DNA from 3 places in the Micrococcus sp. CS26 genome. Region 2 is predicted to be linked to each of the others. Evidence: predicted binding sites of a transcription regulator. Region 2 holds the regulator's gene; each other region holds the start of a gene.
What was found. The regulator HrcA, encoded in region 2, represses chaperone genes, less so after heat shock. The targets are predictions, from matches to a motif close to TTNGCACTCGNNNNNNNCGAGTGCNAA.
Positions count from the first base shown of each region.

Region 1: a site for HrcA is predicted at 3,657-3,683, ahead of groL (chaperonin GroEL). Genes of this name have one in related genera too.
Region 3: a site for HrcA is predicted at 3,251-3,277, ahead of groES (co-chaperone GroES). Genes of this name have one in related genera too.

Region 1 is NZ_JBVFVY010000013.1:51,232-56,052, reverse strand. Features, by position in the region: gene ACZ1IK_RS07445 (threonine/serine exporter family protein) at 1-1,400, shown strand, start outside; gene ACZ1IK_RS07440 (uracil-DNA glycosylase) at 1,414-2,091, opposite strand; gene ACZ1IK_RS07435 (DUF3263 domain-containing protein) at 2,128-2,472, shown strand; gene ACZ1IK_RS07430 (LytR C-terminal domain-containing protein) at 2,476-3,498, shown strand; gene groL (chaperonin GroEL) at 3,817-4,821, shown strand, end outside.
Region 2 is NZ_JBVFVY010000012.1:50,998-55,818, reverse strand. Features, by position in the region: gene dnaJ (molecular chaperone DnaJ) at 1-969, opposite strand, end outside; gene hrcA (heat-inducible transcriptional repressor HrcA) at 1,045-2,058, opposite strand; gene ACZ1IK_RS07090 (DUF3097 family protein) at 2,230-3,090, shown strand; gene ACZ1IK_RS07085 (DUF4870 domain-containing protein) at 3,185-3,604, shown strand; gene hemW (radical SAM family heme chaperone HemW) at 3,620-4,821, opposite strand, start outside.
Region 3 is NZ_JBVFVY010000006.1:88,311-93,131, reverse strand. Features, by position in the region: gene ACZ1IK_RS04715 (BCCT family transporter) at 1-940, opposite strand, end outside; gene groL (chaperonin GroEL) at 1,062-2,669, opposite strand; gene groES (co-chaperone GroES) at 2,778-3,074, opposite strand; gene ACZ1IK_RS04700 (hypothetical protein) at 3,709-4,686, shown strand.

The sequences.
Region 1 (4,821 bases), on a different contig from region 2:
TCTTCGTCGAGAACCTGCCGACGCAGGCGCTCGTGCTGGCCGACCGCCTGCACTCCTCGCCGTACGGGCGCCGCATGCGCTCCACGCTGCAGCAGCGCCGCGCGGAGGCGCAGGCCCTTGAGGCCCGCACGACCCTGGACTTCGCGCTCAAGCTGGGCGAGACGATGTTCAGCTTCGGCGCGGCCTCGCTGGACGTGGAGACCTCGATCATCGTGGCCACGCAGGCCTACGGGATCCTCGAGACCGAGGTGGACCTGACCAACCAGTCCATCTCCCTGAACTACGCGCCCGACTCCTCACGCGGCGAGGCCCCGTTCACCCTCCAGCGGGTGGTCCGCTCGTCCTCGGTGAACTTCGAGGGGCTCGTGGCCGTCCACCGGCTCGTCGAGGAGATCGCCGCGGGCGAGGTGGACCGGGCCGAGGCCCAGCGCCGGCTCGTGGAGATCCGGCATCAGCCCAAGCCGTTCCCCGCCGTCTTCGAGGTCCTCTTCTCCGGCGTGTTCGTGGCCTGCTTCGTGCCGTTCATCGGCGGGACCTGGACGGGCGCGGCCCTGGGCATGGTCTCCACCTGGCTGGTCTTCTGGCTCAAGGTCCAGGCGGACAAGGCGCGCTTCCCGGAGATCTTCTCCACGATGTTCGGGGCGATCACGGCCACGGTGATCGCGCTGATGGCCCACGCCCTCGACCTGCCGGTCAACCCGGCGCTGGTGATCGCCGGCGGCATCATGATGCTCCTGCCCACGGCGAGGTTCGTCACCGCGGTGCAGGACGCCATCCACGGCTTCCCGGTGACCGCCGCGGGCCGCTTCCTCTCCGCGCTGCTCGTGTTCGCCGGCGTGATGGCCGGGATCATGATCGCCGTGGGCATCGGGGATCTCGTGGGATTCGAACAGCTGGACCTGGCCGAGGCGGGGACGCTGAGCTATCCGCCGCTGCTGCTGCTGGGCCTCGTGATGGCCGCGGGCATGGCGGACGCGGTGGTGGAGCAGTCGCGGTGGCCCCAGATCCTGGCCTGCGGTCTCGTGTCCGGGGCCGGCTTCGGCGCGTACCTGGCAGCGCAGCAGATCGGGGTCAGCGACCGGCTGGTGCCCGCGGTCGCCGCGGCGGCGGTCGGGTTCCTCGGCCGCCTGGTGGCCCAGCGGCTCGCGGCCCCGGCGCTCGTGATCGTCCTGCCGTCCATGCTGTTCCTGCTTCCCGGACTCACCATGTTCCGGTCCGTCTACGGGTTCACCGTGGAGACCGGGGCCACGCTGCTGGGCGTCGAGGGACTCTTCAACGCCGCGGTCATCGTCGTGGCAATCGCGGCCGGCGTCGCCTTCGGCAACACCCTGGCCAAGCCGATCACCGACCGGATGGGCACGCTGCTGCCCACCGAACTCGTGATGCACCAGCGCGGCTGACCGGCGGCCCGGCTCAGTCGGGCAGGCGCCAGTCCACCGGGGCCGCGCCGGCCGCCTCGAGGAGCCGGTTCACCCGGCTGAACGGCCGGGAGCCGAAGAACCCGCGGTGGGCGCTCAGGGGCGAGGGATGCGGGGACTCCACGACGCCGGCCCCCGCCGCCGTCAGCAGCGGCGCCATGCGCCGCGCGTCGGCTCCCCACAGCAGCCCCACGAGCGGGGTGCCGCGCGCGCAGAGGGCCCGCACCGCGGCCTCCGTGATCTGCTCCCAGCCGAGGCCGCGGTGGCTGCCGGGTGCGCCGGCCCGCACGCTGAGGGCGCGGTTCAGCAGCAGCACGCCCTGGTCCGTCCACGCGGAGAGGTCCCCGTGGGCGGGCGGGGTGATGCCGAGGTCGTCGTGCAGCTCCCGGTGGATGTTGGCCAGGGAGCGGGGCAGCGGCCGCACGTGGCGGTCCACCGCGAAGCTCAGGCCGATCGGATGGCCCGGCGTCGGGTAGGGGTCCTGGCCCAGCACGAGGACGCGGACGTCCGCGAACGGCTGACGGAACGCCCGCAGGATGTGCTCCGGCGCCGGCAGCACCTGCTCTCCGGCCGCCCGGCGGGCCCGCAGCCGCTCGCCGACCTGCTCGAACGCGGCGGCCTGCGGGGCGAGGGCCGCCTCCCAGCCCGGATCCAGGGGCGCGATGAACTCCATGCCCCGAGGGTAGACCGGGTGGGTACAGTGGCCGCCATGTCCCACCCCACGCCCGTCTCGCCCGATCCGGCCCCGGACGAGGGTGCCCGCGCGCGTGCGCGACGGGACGAGCTGACGGACCTGGAGCGTGCGGTCCTGGACCTGGAGGCCGCCACCTGGCGGTACGGCGGGGCCAAGGACCACGCCGTCCGAGAGCGTCTGGGGCTGTCTCCGACCGCCTATTATCAGGTGTTGAACGGATTGCTGGACCGTGAGGCCGCCCTGGCCTACCGACCCCTGCTGGTCACGCGGCTGCTGCGCAAGCGCGGCACCCGCAGCCGGGCCCGGAGGGGACCCGCGGATCCGGCGCCGTCCACGCCCGCTTCCCGCCAGGAGAACTGACCCATGGCCTACCAGCCCGACCGCTTCGACGAGGTCCCCGAGTACACGGACCAGCGCGGCGCGCACCGCGAGTCCTTCGCCGCTGCCGGCGCAACCGCCGCGGGCGGGGGTCGCCGCCTGAGCCCGCTGCTCTGGGTGGCCGGCCTCGTCCTGCTCGCCGGCCTGTTCGTGGGCGTCGTCCTGCCGTGGCTCACCGGCGACCGCTCCGAGCCCGTCGCCGCCGAGAGCTCGACGACGGCCCCGGCTGCCGCGCCGTCGACGTCGGCGTCGTCCGTGTCCTCCTCGGCGTCCTCCGCGTCGGCGTCGACTGCGTCCGCGACCGAGTCCGCCACCCCGTCCGAGGACGCGGCGGAGGCGTCCCGTTCCGCGGCCGCGGCCGAGTCCTCGCGGGCGGCGCAGGAGGCGGCTGCCGCCGAGGCCGCCGAGTCGTCCCAGGCTGCCGCGTCGTCCCGGGCCGCCGCGGAGGCACAGGCGGCGGAGGCCTCGCGTTCCGAAGCCGCCGCGCAGTCCGCCGAGTCGTCCCGTGCCGCCGCCGAGGCACAGGCGGCGGAGGCCTCGCGTTCCGAGGCCGCCGCGCAGTCCGCAGAGGCGTCCCGGTCGGCGGCGGCCGTCCAGGCGGCGGAGTCCTCGCGCGCCGCCGCGTCCCGTTCGGCCGCCGCGGCGGAGGCCTCGCGCTCGCAGTCCGCGGCCGCGTCGAGCTCTCGTGCGGCCGCGCAGTCTGCGGCCGCGTCGAGCTCTCGTGCAGCCGCGCAGTCCGCGGCCGTGCGCGGCACCCACGTCACCGTGTACAACGCGACCCGCACCCAGGGCCTCGCCGCCTCCTACGCGCAGCGGCTCACGGGCGCCGGCTACACCTCGGTGGACGCGAAGAACTGGAGCGGCTACGGCATCCAGTCCTCCACCGTCCTGTACAACGGCTCGGCCAACAAGGCCGCCGCCGAGGCGGTCGGCAAGGAGCTCGGCTTCCCGGTCATGCAGACCCCGAACCTGCAGGTGAACGGTATCGCGGTGGTCGTCACCAGCTGATCCGCCCGTCGTGCGGCCGTGCCGGCCGCGCACCCTTTCCGGCCCCCGGCGGGGCGCCTTCCGAGGCGTTCTGCCGGGGGCCGTCCGCCGTCCGCGGAAGGGCGGGCCCCGCACTGCGGACCCTTTGCACTCTCCCGGTGCGAGTGCTCATAATGGGGTTAGCACTCCGAAGGCGCGACTGCCAGCCGTACCCCGGTCGGCCCGGCGCCGTGGAGGAGGACCTGTCCACCGGTGAGGCCCCCAGGGGCCGTCCGTCGCGGGCACCGGCGCGGGTCAGCCACCAGCAGTAGGAAGCCGACGTCCAGAAAGGACCTGCACATGGCCAAGACCATCGCATTCGACGAAGAGGCCCGCCGCGGCCTGGAGAAGGGCCTGAACACCCTGGCCGACGCCGTGAAGGTGACCCTCGGCCCCCGCGGCCGCAACGTGGTGCTGGAGAAGAAGTGGGGCGCCCCCACCATCACCAACGACGGCGTCTCCATCGCCAAGGAGATCGAGCTCGAGGACCCGTACGAGAAGATCGGCGCGGAGCTCGTCAAGGAGGTCGCCAAGAAGACCGACGACGTCGCCGGCGACGGCACCACCACCGCCACCGTGCTGGCCCAGGCGCTGGTCCGCGAGGGCCTGCGCAACGTGGCCGCGGGCGCCGACCCGCTGTCCCTGAAGCGCGGCATCGAGAAGGCCGTGGAGGCCGTCACCTCCGAGCTGCTCTCCGCCTCCCGCGAGATCGAGACCAAGGACCAGATCGCGGCCACCGCCTCGATCTCCGCCGCGGACAAGCAGATCGGCTCCCTCATCGCCGAGGCCCTGGACAAGGTCGGCAAGGAGGGCGTCATCACCGTCGAGGAGTCCAACACCTTCGGCCTCGAGCTCGAGCTCACCGAGGGCATGCGCTTCGACAAGGGCTACATCTCCGGTTACTTCGTGACCGACGCGGACCGCCAGGAGGCCGTCCTCGAGGATCCCTACATCCTCATCGTCAACTCGAAGATCTCCTCCGTGAAGGACATGGTGGCGATCCTCGAGAAGGTCATGCAGTCGGGCAAGCCGCTGCTGATCATCGCCGAAGACGTCGAGGGCGAGGCCCTGGCCACCCTCGTGGTCAACAAGATCCGCGGCACCTTCAAGTCCGTGGCCGTGAAGGCCCCGGGCTTCGGTGACCGCCGCAAGGCCATGCTCGCCGACATCGCCATCCTCACCGGCGGCCAGGTCATCTCCTCCGAGGTGGGCCTGTCCCTGGAGAACGCGACCCTCGACCTGCTGGGCACCGCCCGCAAGGTGGTCGTCACCAAGGACGAGACCACCATCGTGGAGGGTGGCGGC
Region 2 (4,821 bases):
GCCACGGCCCTGCCCGCGCAGGCGGCCGACGCCCAGGCCGTGGAGGACCTCGACGTGGCCGGACTGCACGCCCGGGTCCAGGCTGACGGACTGCTTGCCGTCCAGGGTGTCCAGCGTGACGGTGGTGCCCAGGGCCGCGGCGGCCATGGGGACGGTCACGGTGGTGGCCAGGTGGTCGCCCTCGCGGCGGAAGGTCTCGTCCGGGCGGACCGCGATCTCCACGTAGAGGTCCCCGTTCGGGCCGCCGCCCGGGCCGGCCTCGCCGCGGCCGGCGAGGTGGATGCGGGTGCCGTCGTCCACGCCCGCGGGGATGCGCAGGGTCAGCGGCGTCCGGGTGCGGACGCGGCCCTGCCCGTCGCACTCGTGGCAGGGCGTCGGGATGACGGTGCCGAACCCCTGGCAGGCGGGGCAGGCCTCGGTGGCCATGACGGTGCCCAGCAGCGACCGCACGGGGCGCTGGATCATGCCGTGGCCGTGGCAGGTCTGGCAGGTCTCCGGCTGGGTGCCGGGCTCGCAGCACGAGCCCTCGCACCGATCGCAGCGCACGGCCGTGTCCAGCTCGATCGTCTGCTCGCCGCCGAAGACGGCGTCGCGCAGGTCGATCCGCGCGGTCACCAGGGCGTCCTGGCCGCGGCGGGCGCGGCTGGCGGGGCCGCCGCGGCCGCCCTGGCCGGCGGCGTTCATGAAGGTCTCGAAGATGTCGGCGAAGCCCCCGAAGCCGCCCGCCCCGCCGAAGCCGCCCGGGAAGCCGGCCTGGCCGTTCTCATTGCCCGTCGTGTCGTACGCCCGACGCCGGCCCTCGTCCGAGAGCACCTCGTAGGCGTGGGAGATGCGCTTGAACTGCTCGGCCGCCTCCGGGTCGGGGTTGACGTCCGGGTGGTGGGTGCGCGCGAGCTTGCGGTAGGCGCGGCGGATCTCCTCAGTGCTGGCGTCACGGCTGACGCCGAGCGTCTCGTAGTGGTCGGTCACGGTGGGGATTCCTCTCGGGGAGAGCGGGACGTGGGGCGATGCGGGACGGGGCCCGCCAGGACGCGCAGAGGCGCGTCAGGTGGTCAGGATGCGGGAGAGATAGCGGGCGATCGCCCGGACGGCGGCCATGGTGCCCGGATAGTCCATCCGGGTCGGTCCGATGACACCGACCTTCGCCACGGCGCCGGGGCCGTAGGCGGCCGCGACCACCGAGGTGTCCGCGAGCGATCCGGCGTTCTCGGAGCCGATCCGCACGGACACCCCGTGGGCGTCCTGCTCCATCTCCGTGAGCAGGCGCAGCAGCACCACCTGCTCCTCGAGCGCCTCCAGGATCGGCCCGATGGACGCGCCGAAGTCCCCCGGGGAGCGGGCCAGGTTGGCGGTGCCGGCCAGGACGATGCGGTCCTGCCGGCCGGCCTCGAGCAGGTCGTGGACGGCCGCGGCCACGAGGGCGGCGGACTGCCGGTGCTCCGGGCGGACCCGGGCGACGACGTCGTCCACCACGGTGGCCGCCTGCACCGGACCGAGCCCCAGCAGGGCGTCCAGCAGGAGGCCGCGGAGCACGGACAGCTCCGCCTCCTCGACCGGACGGTCCAGCACGGCGTGCCGCTGGTCCACCCGCCCCGTGGACAGGATGAGGACCACGAGCACGCGCGTGGGCGCGAGGGAGACCAGTTCGAGGTGGCGGATCGTGGAGCCGTCCTCGTGGGGGAACTGCGCGACGGCGACCTGCTGGGTCAGCTGGGCCAGGAGGCGGACCGTGGACTCCATCATGTGCTCGGTGTCCGTCTCCGGGTCCAGCAGGGTCCGCACGGCCCGGCGCTCGGCCGGGGACAGCGGCTTCACCTCGGAGAGGCGGTCGACGAACACGCGGTAGCCCTTGTCCGTGGGGACGCGCCCGGCGGAGGTGTGCGGGGCCACGATGAGGCCCTCCTCCTCGAGCGCCGCCATGTCGTTGCGCACGGTCGCGGAGGACACGCCCAGGGCGTGCCGTTCCACGAGCGCCTTGGAGCCCACGGGCTCGCGCAGCGCCACGTAGTCCTCCACGATCGCCTGGAGCACCTGCAGGCGGCGGGGCTGCTCCGACATCTCGGTCCTCCTCTGGTCCGTCGGGATCCGGGGCGACCCCGGAGGTGCCCCTGGCTGGCACTCCGGCGGGTCAAGTGCCAATGCTACCGTCCGACCCGGGGGGACGACCCGACCGGCCCGCACGGCTTCGCTCACGGTGATCGCCCGCCCCCGTTGCTACCGTGCTCTCCCATGGACTGGAGCAGCTGGGGCCCCGCGGGCCACGACGACCTGACGCGCCGCCCCGCCCGGACCGTCCCCGATGTGCCCGCCACCCCCGGCACGGTGGTCGAGGACGTGGCCTCCGGCTTCACCGGGGCCGTGATCGGCATCGAGCGCTCCGGCGGCGTGCACGTGGTGGTCCTGGAGGACCGCCGCGGCGTGCGCCGCGGCTTCCCCCTCGGCGGCGGCTTCTGGATCGACGGCGAGCCCGTGACCCTGGTCCCCCCGACCGCCGCGGCCCCGGCGGCGCCGGCCCGCACCGCCTCCGGCTCGCGACGGGTCGAGGGGGCGCGGGCCCGCACCGCCCGCGCCTCTCGCATCTGGGTGGAGGGCGTGCACGACGCCGAGCTGGTGGAGAAGGTGTGGGGCGAGGACCTGCGCCTCGAGGGCATCGTCGTGGAGCCCCTGCACGGCGTGGACGACCTCGCCGGGGCGATCCGTGCGTTCGCCCCCGGTCCGCGGCGCCGGCTCGGGATCCTCGTGGACCACCTCGTCACCGGGTCCAAGGAGGAGCGCCTCGCGGCCGAGGCCATGCGCGTGCCGGGGGCCGCGGGCAACGTGCTCATCCTCGGTCACCCCTACGTGGACGTCTGGCAGGTCATCAAGCCCTCCGTCCTCGGCATCCCCGCGTGGCCCGTCGTGCCGAAGGGGCAGGACTGGAAGACGGGGATCCTGCGGGGACTGGGCTGGCCGCACGGGAGCAAGGAGGCCACGGGGCTGGGGTGGAAGCGGCTGCTCTCCCACGTCACCACGTACGCGGACCTCGAGCCGTCCCTGCTGGGCCGCGTGGAGGAGCTCATCGACTTCCTCACCGCCGCACCCGAGCACTGATCTCGGCGCGGCCCCCGCCCGCCCGCGCTATGCTGGCCCATGCCCTGCGCCCGGTCCCCGGCGCGCGGGTCCCGCGATCCAGGAGGAGCCCCTCGTGAACACCCGCGCGCAGCCCGACGCCGGCCGCACCGGCCACGGCCCGCCCGCCTGGCTCGTCTCGGCCGGCGGCCGCGGCGCCCCGCTCACGGCGAAGCAGGACCGTGACCGCGCGGCGCTGGCCCACCTCAGTCTGGCGTTCGGCGTGCTCGGCCCGCTGGTCGTGTGGCTGCTCTACCGCGACCGCGGCCCGTTCACCTCGCAGGAGTCGCGGGAGGCCCTGAACTTCTCCGGGCCGCCCACGCTCATCACGCTCCTGTTCTTCTTCCTGTCCCTGCTGCCGGTGGTCGGCCCGATCTTCGCGATCCTCGGCGCGCTCACGTGGGCCGCCATGGCGGTCTACGGCGTGATGGGCGCCTCGCACGTGTCCAAGGGCCGTCCGTTCCGGTACCCGTTCAACCTGCGCATCCTGCGCTGACCCGGGGCCGGCCGGTCAGAAGCCGGCCAGCGCCCGGACGATCGCGTCGTTGCGCAGCCGCCCCTCGAGCGTGGGGACGATGCGGCCGTCGACGGCGGCGCGCCCGTCCAGCAGGCCCGCGGCGATGAGTTCGGCGATCGCCCCGCGGATCCGCGCGGCCTCCCCCGGCGTCTCCGAGACGAGCTCCGCGGTCGGGAGCCCGTCCACCGTGCGCACCGCGAGCATGATGCGCTCGAGGCGCCGCGCGTCGGCGTCGGGCCGCTCGCGGCCCACGGCGGGGGTGACCCCTGTGGCCAGCCGCTGCGCGTAGGCGGCGGGGTGCTTGGCGTTCCAGAACCGGACCCCGGCGAGGTGCGAGTGCGCGCCCGGGCCGATCCCCCACCAGTCCTGGTCCTCCCAGTACGCCACGTTGTGCCGCGCACGGTGGACCCCGGAGCCCTGCGGGTCGCGCGCCCAGTTGGACACCTCGTACCAGCGGTAGCCGGCGGTGCCGAGCAGCTCCTCGGCGAGCAGGTACTTGTCCGCCTGGTCGTCGGGGTCCACGTCCGCCACCTCGCCGCGGGCCACCTGGGCCCCGAGCTTGGTGCCCTCCTCCACGATCAGCGAGTACGCGCTGACGTGGTCCGGGGCCAGGGCGACGGCGGCCTCGAGCGTGGCCCGCCAGTCGGCGAGGGACTCCCCCGCGGTCCCGTAGATCAGGTCCAGGGACACCTCCAGGCCGGCCTCGCGGGCCGCGGCGACGGCGGCGGGGACGGACTCGGGCCGATGGGTGCGCTCGAGCGTGGCGAGGACGTGCGGCATCGCGGACTGCATGCCCAGGGAGAGACGGGTGAAGCCGCCGGCCGCGAGCTGGCGGGCGTACTCCGGGGTGATCGTGTCCGGGTTGGCCTCGGTGGTCACCTCCGCGCCGGGCGCGATCCCGAACCGGTCCACCGCCGCCTGGAGGATGCGCACGAGGTCCGCGGCCGGCAGGAGCGTGGGCGTGCCGCCGCCGAAGAACACCGTGTGCAGCGGGCGGGCGGGCACGTCCGAGGACGCGAGCACGTCCGCGGCGAAGTCCAGCTCCGCGACCGCCGACTCCCAGTAGTCGCCGCGACCCGCGCCGGGGCCGAAGTCGACGGCCGTGTACGTGTTGAAGTCGCAGTAGCCGCAGCGCACCGTGCAGAACGGCACGTGGACGTACAGGCTGAAGGTGCGCGCCGCGCCGTCGCGGGCGG
Region 3 (4,821 bases), on a different contig from region 2:
GCAGCATGTTGATGTTGGACAGCCACCGGATGCCGCGGGCCACACCGGACACCGCCGAGAAGATGGTGCCGATCGTGAGCACCACGATGATCCCCAGCGCCACCGTGTTCCCCGGCGCCGACCAGCCCGAGACGATCTCCACGCCGCGGCCGATCTGCAGGGCGCCGATGCCCAGCGAGGCCGCCGTGCCGAACAGTGTGGCGATGATCGCGAGCCCGTCGATCAGGCGCGCGCCGACCGAGTCGCTGCGCTGGGAGTCGCCGAACAGCGGCGCGATGATCGAGCTCATCAGCGGCACCCGGCCCCGGCGGTAGGACACGTAGCCGACCGACAGACCGACGATCGCGTAGATCGCCCACGCGTTCACGCCCCAGTGCAGCGCGGCCTGGGCCAGCGCGCCCGTCACCGCCTCCTCGCTCCCCGCCTCGTACGCCCCCGGGCGCGGGGCCAGGTAGTAGGTCAGCGGCTCGTACGGGCCGAAGAAGATGATGCCGATGCCGATGCCGGCCGCGAAGAGCATGGCCGACCAGCTCGCCGTGGAGTACTCCGGCTTCTCCCCGTCCAGTCCCAGCGGGATCTCGCCGTACCGGGAGAACGCCAGGGCCAGCAGGAACACCACCATCCCGATGGCCAGCAGGGCGAACAGCCAGCCGGCGTGGACCATCACCCAGTCGAGGGCCGCGCTCGAGACGGCCAGCACGGCGTCCGGCTGCAGCACGCCCCACACCACGAAGCCGACCACCAGCAGGCCGACGACGGCGAGGATCACCCGGTCCACGCCGTAGCGCACCCGGCGGTCCTCCACGGACACGCCCGGCACGAGGGCCGGGTGGATGCCGTGCGGATAGGAGAACTCGCGGACGAAGCGGCGCAGCCGTGGCCGGGCCGGGGTCCGGGTCGTGTGGGACCCGGTGGGACGGGGCGGCGTGGGTGTGTCCATGGGGACACCATAGGGGGCGCGCCGGACGGCGGTCGTCTCCCGCCCGCACGACGACGGCCCCTCACCCGGGCGGGCGAGGGGCCGTCGTCGTCGGCCGGCCGCGTCAGGGCCGACGGAGGGGTCAGTGCTGGTGGCCGGCCTCGTCCTCCTCGGCGGGCTTGTCCGCCACGAGGGTCTCGGTGGTCAGCACGAGGGCCGCGATGGAGGCGGCGTTGGCCAGCGCGGAGCGGGTCACCTTGACCGGGTCGATCACGCCGTCGGCGATCAGGTCGCCGTAGACGCCGGTCTTCGCGTTGAAGCCGTGGTTCGGCTCCAGCTCGGCGACCTTGGAGACCACCACGTAGCCGTCCTCGCCCGCGTTCTGGGCGATCCAGCGCAGCGGCTGCTTCAGGGCCTTGCGGACGATGTCCACGCCCACGGCGGCGTCGCCGGTCAGGGCCTGGACGTTGGCGTCGGTGTCGAGCACGCTCAGCGCGTTGATGAGCGCGGTGCCCCCGCCGGCCACGATGCCCTCCTCGAGGGCGGCGCGGGTCGAGGACACGGCGTCCTCGATGCGGTGCTTGCGCTCCTTGAGCTCCACCTCGGTGGCGGCGCCCACGCGGATCACGCCGATGCCGCCGGAGAGCTTGGCGAGGCGCTCCTGGAGCTTCTCGCGGTCCCAGTCGGAGTCGGTCGCGGCGGACTCGGCCTTGATCTGGGCGACCCGGGCCTCGACGTCCTCGGCCGCACCGCCGCCGTCGACGATGGTGGTCTCGTCCTTGGTGACGGTGATGCGGCGGGCGGAGCCGAGCACGTCCAGGTCGGCCTGCTCGAGCTTCATGCCGAGGTCCGGGGAGACGACCTGGGCGCCGGTGAGGATCGCGATGTCCTGCATCATGGCCTTGCGGCGGTCGCCGAAGCCCGGGGCCTTGACGGCCACGACGTTCAGGGTGCCGCGGATCTTGTTCACCACGAGGGTGGACAGGGCCTCGCCCTCGACGTCCTCGGCGATCACGAACAGCGGCTTGTTGGCCTGCAGGACCTTCTCCAGCAGGGGCAGCAGCTCCTGCACGTTGGAGATCTTGCCCGAGTTGATCAGGACGTAGGCGTCCTCGAGCACGGCCTCCTGACGCTCGGCGTCGGTGACCATGTACGGGGACAGGAAGCCCTTGTCGAACTGCATGCCCTCGGTGACGTCCAGCTCGGTGGAGGTCGTGGAGGACTCCTCGATGGTGATGACGCCGTCGGTGCCGACCGTGTCGAACGCGCGGGCCAGCAGCTCGCCGACCTCGTCGTTCTGGGCCGAGATGGCGGCCACGTGGGCCACCTCCTGGCCCTCAACCGGGCGGGCGTTCTCCTGCAGGCGCTGCTCGACGGCGGCCACGGCCACCTCGATGCCCTTCTTGACCTCGCCCGGCGCGGCGCCGGCGGCGACCTGGCGCATGCCCTCGTTCACGAGCGCCTGGGCCAGCACGGTGGCGGTGGTGGTGCCGTCGCCCGCGATGTCGTTGGTCTTGGTGGCGACCTCCTTGGCGAGCTGGGCGCCCATGTTCTCGTACGGGTCCTCCAGCTCCACCTCACGGGCGATCGTGACGCCGTCGTTGGTGATGGTGGGGGCGCCCCACGCTTTGTCGAGCACCACGTTGCGGCCCTTGGGGCCGAGGGTGACCTTGACGGTGTCGGCGAGCTTGTCGATGCCGGCCTGGAGGGCGCGGCGTGCGTCGTCGTTGAAAGCCAGCTGCTTGGCCATGACGGACGCTCCTTTCGTTCAGGGAGTCAGGGGGTGCGGGGACGCGAGGGGCCCGGGGCGCGCGCACCGGTGCGGTGCGCGCCGCTCACCGGGCCCGTCGCGGCGGGGTCACTTGGTGACGACGGCCAGCACGTCGCGGGCGGAGAGCACCAGGTACTCCTCGCCGCCGACCTTGACCTCGGTGCCGCCGTACTTGGAGTACAGCACCACGTCACCCTCGGCGACGTCGACCGGCACGCGGTTGCCGTTCTCGGCGACCCGGCCCGGGCCCACGGCCACGACCTGGCCCTCCTGCGGCTTCTCCTTGGCGGTGTCCGGGATCACGAGGCCCGACGCGGTGGTCTGCTCGGCCTCCAGGGGGCGGACAACGATGCGATCCTCGAGGGGCTTGATGGAGACAGACATGCTGCACACTCCTTCTTCGTCGACGTGCGGCTCCGGCGGGCTCGCCGGTCCGCTGATGCTGTGGTCTGCGGGTGCGCCACGGGCGTCAGACCCTCCGTCGTCGCGGTGCCGGACGGTCCACCTCGGGCATTGGCACCCGGTACCCCCGAGTGCCAGTCCAGACTCTACTCCGGGTTCTGGCACTCCTTCAACATGAGTGCCAGCCGTGTCCCCGCCGTCCGCCGCGGGCGGAGGCGTGGGGCGCGGTGCGGTGGGGCACCGTGGGGCGGCGGGTGGGGCGGGTTCCGAGCCCAAGAGCACGCGGAGTGGTCACGACTGCGGCCCGCAACCTGTCCCTCCCCCACTCCCCGCCCTCCCCCCTCCCCCCTCCGTGGGCAGAAACCACACCCCCGCCCATCGCGTGGGCAGCATCCGCAGGTTTTCGATCTCCGTGGGCAGAAGCGCCCTCTCTTCTGCCCACGGATGTTGCGTGGGCGGAACTCCTCGCAGTTCTGCCCACCGAGCCATGACGACGTCGTCCCGGCGGGACAACCGGCCGCCGCCGAGTCCTGCACAGCCGGCCCACCCTGCGCTGGTGTGCACAGACACGCGGCCCGCCCGGCCGTCGTCAGGCCGACCGCGTCAAGGTCGACCCATGTCCTTCGCCCCCGATCTCCCCCTCGTCCCCGTCTTCACCACCCGCGACGTGCTCGAACGCGGTCTGCCGCCCAGCCGGGTGCGGCGGTCCGACGTCCTCCGCCTCGCCCGCGGCATCCACCGTCGCCGTGACATGCCGCTGCGCACCTGGGAGTCTGCCGGGCTCCCGCCGCCGCACCACGGGGTCGGCCTCGACCTGCTGACCGCCCTCCTGCGGTCCCGTCCCGACGCCGTTCTCTCCCACGAGACGGCGGCGCACCTCCACGGCCTCCCGCTTCCCCCGGGCGGGGCCACGCGACGCGCCGCCGTCGAGATCACGTTGCACCGCGGCACCGCACGGGCGCGGATCCCCGGCGTCATGGAGCACCGCAGACCCCTGCCCGCCGGCCACGTCACCTCCGTGCTCGGGCTACGGGTGACGACGCCGGAACGGACCTGGCTCGATCTGTGCTCGATCGGCCACCCCTGGGACGAGGCATCCCTCGTGTCGGCGGGTGACCACCTGGTCCGTCACCCCTGGTCCCCGCGCGGCCGGCGGCCTCCCATCACCACGGTCACCGCGCTGCACGAGGCGATGCGGCCGCTCGGGCGGTTCGTCGGAAGACCGCGGGCGACGGCGGCGCTCGAGCGCGTACGGGTGGGTGCCGACTCGCCGCAGGAGACCCGGCTGAGGCTGGCGCTCGTCGAGGCGGGGCTGGGCGAGCCGACGCTGCAGCACGTGTTCGACCCCGGGCGGTGGGACGCCCCCGAGGCCGATCTGTGGTTCGAGGACTGCCGGCTCGTCCTCCAGTACGACGGCGAGGTGCACCGGAGTGCCGAGCAACACGCCCGGGACGCCCGGCGAGACCAGTACTACGCGGAGCGTGGGCAGATGACCCTGCACGTCACGGGCCGGGACGTCGGCGAGGGATATGCGCGGGTGATCGAGGCCGTCCTCAGACGACGGGCACAGGTCTCGAACGGCTGGGATGCCTGACGTCGTCGTCGCGTACGGCCCTGCCGTCCATGCGCAGGGGTTCCGTGGGCAGAAGCGAGGGTGCTTCTGCCCACGGAACCTGGAAACACGCGGGTTCTGCCCACGGAAGGCGAGACCCGGCGGGTTCTGCCCACG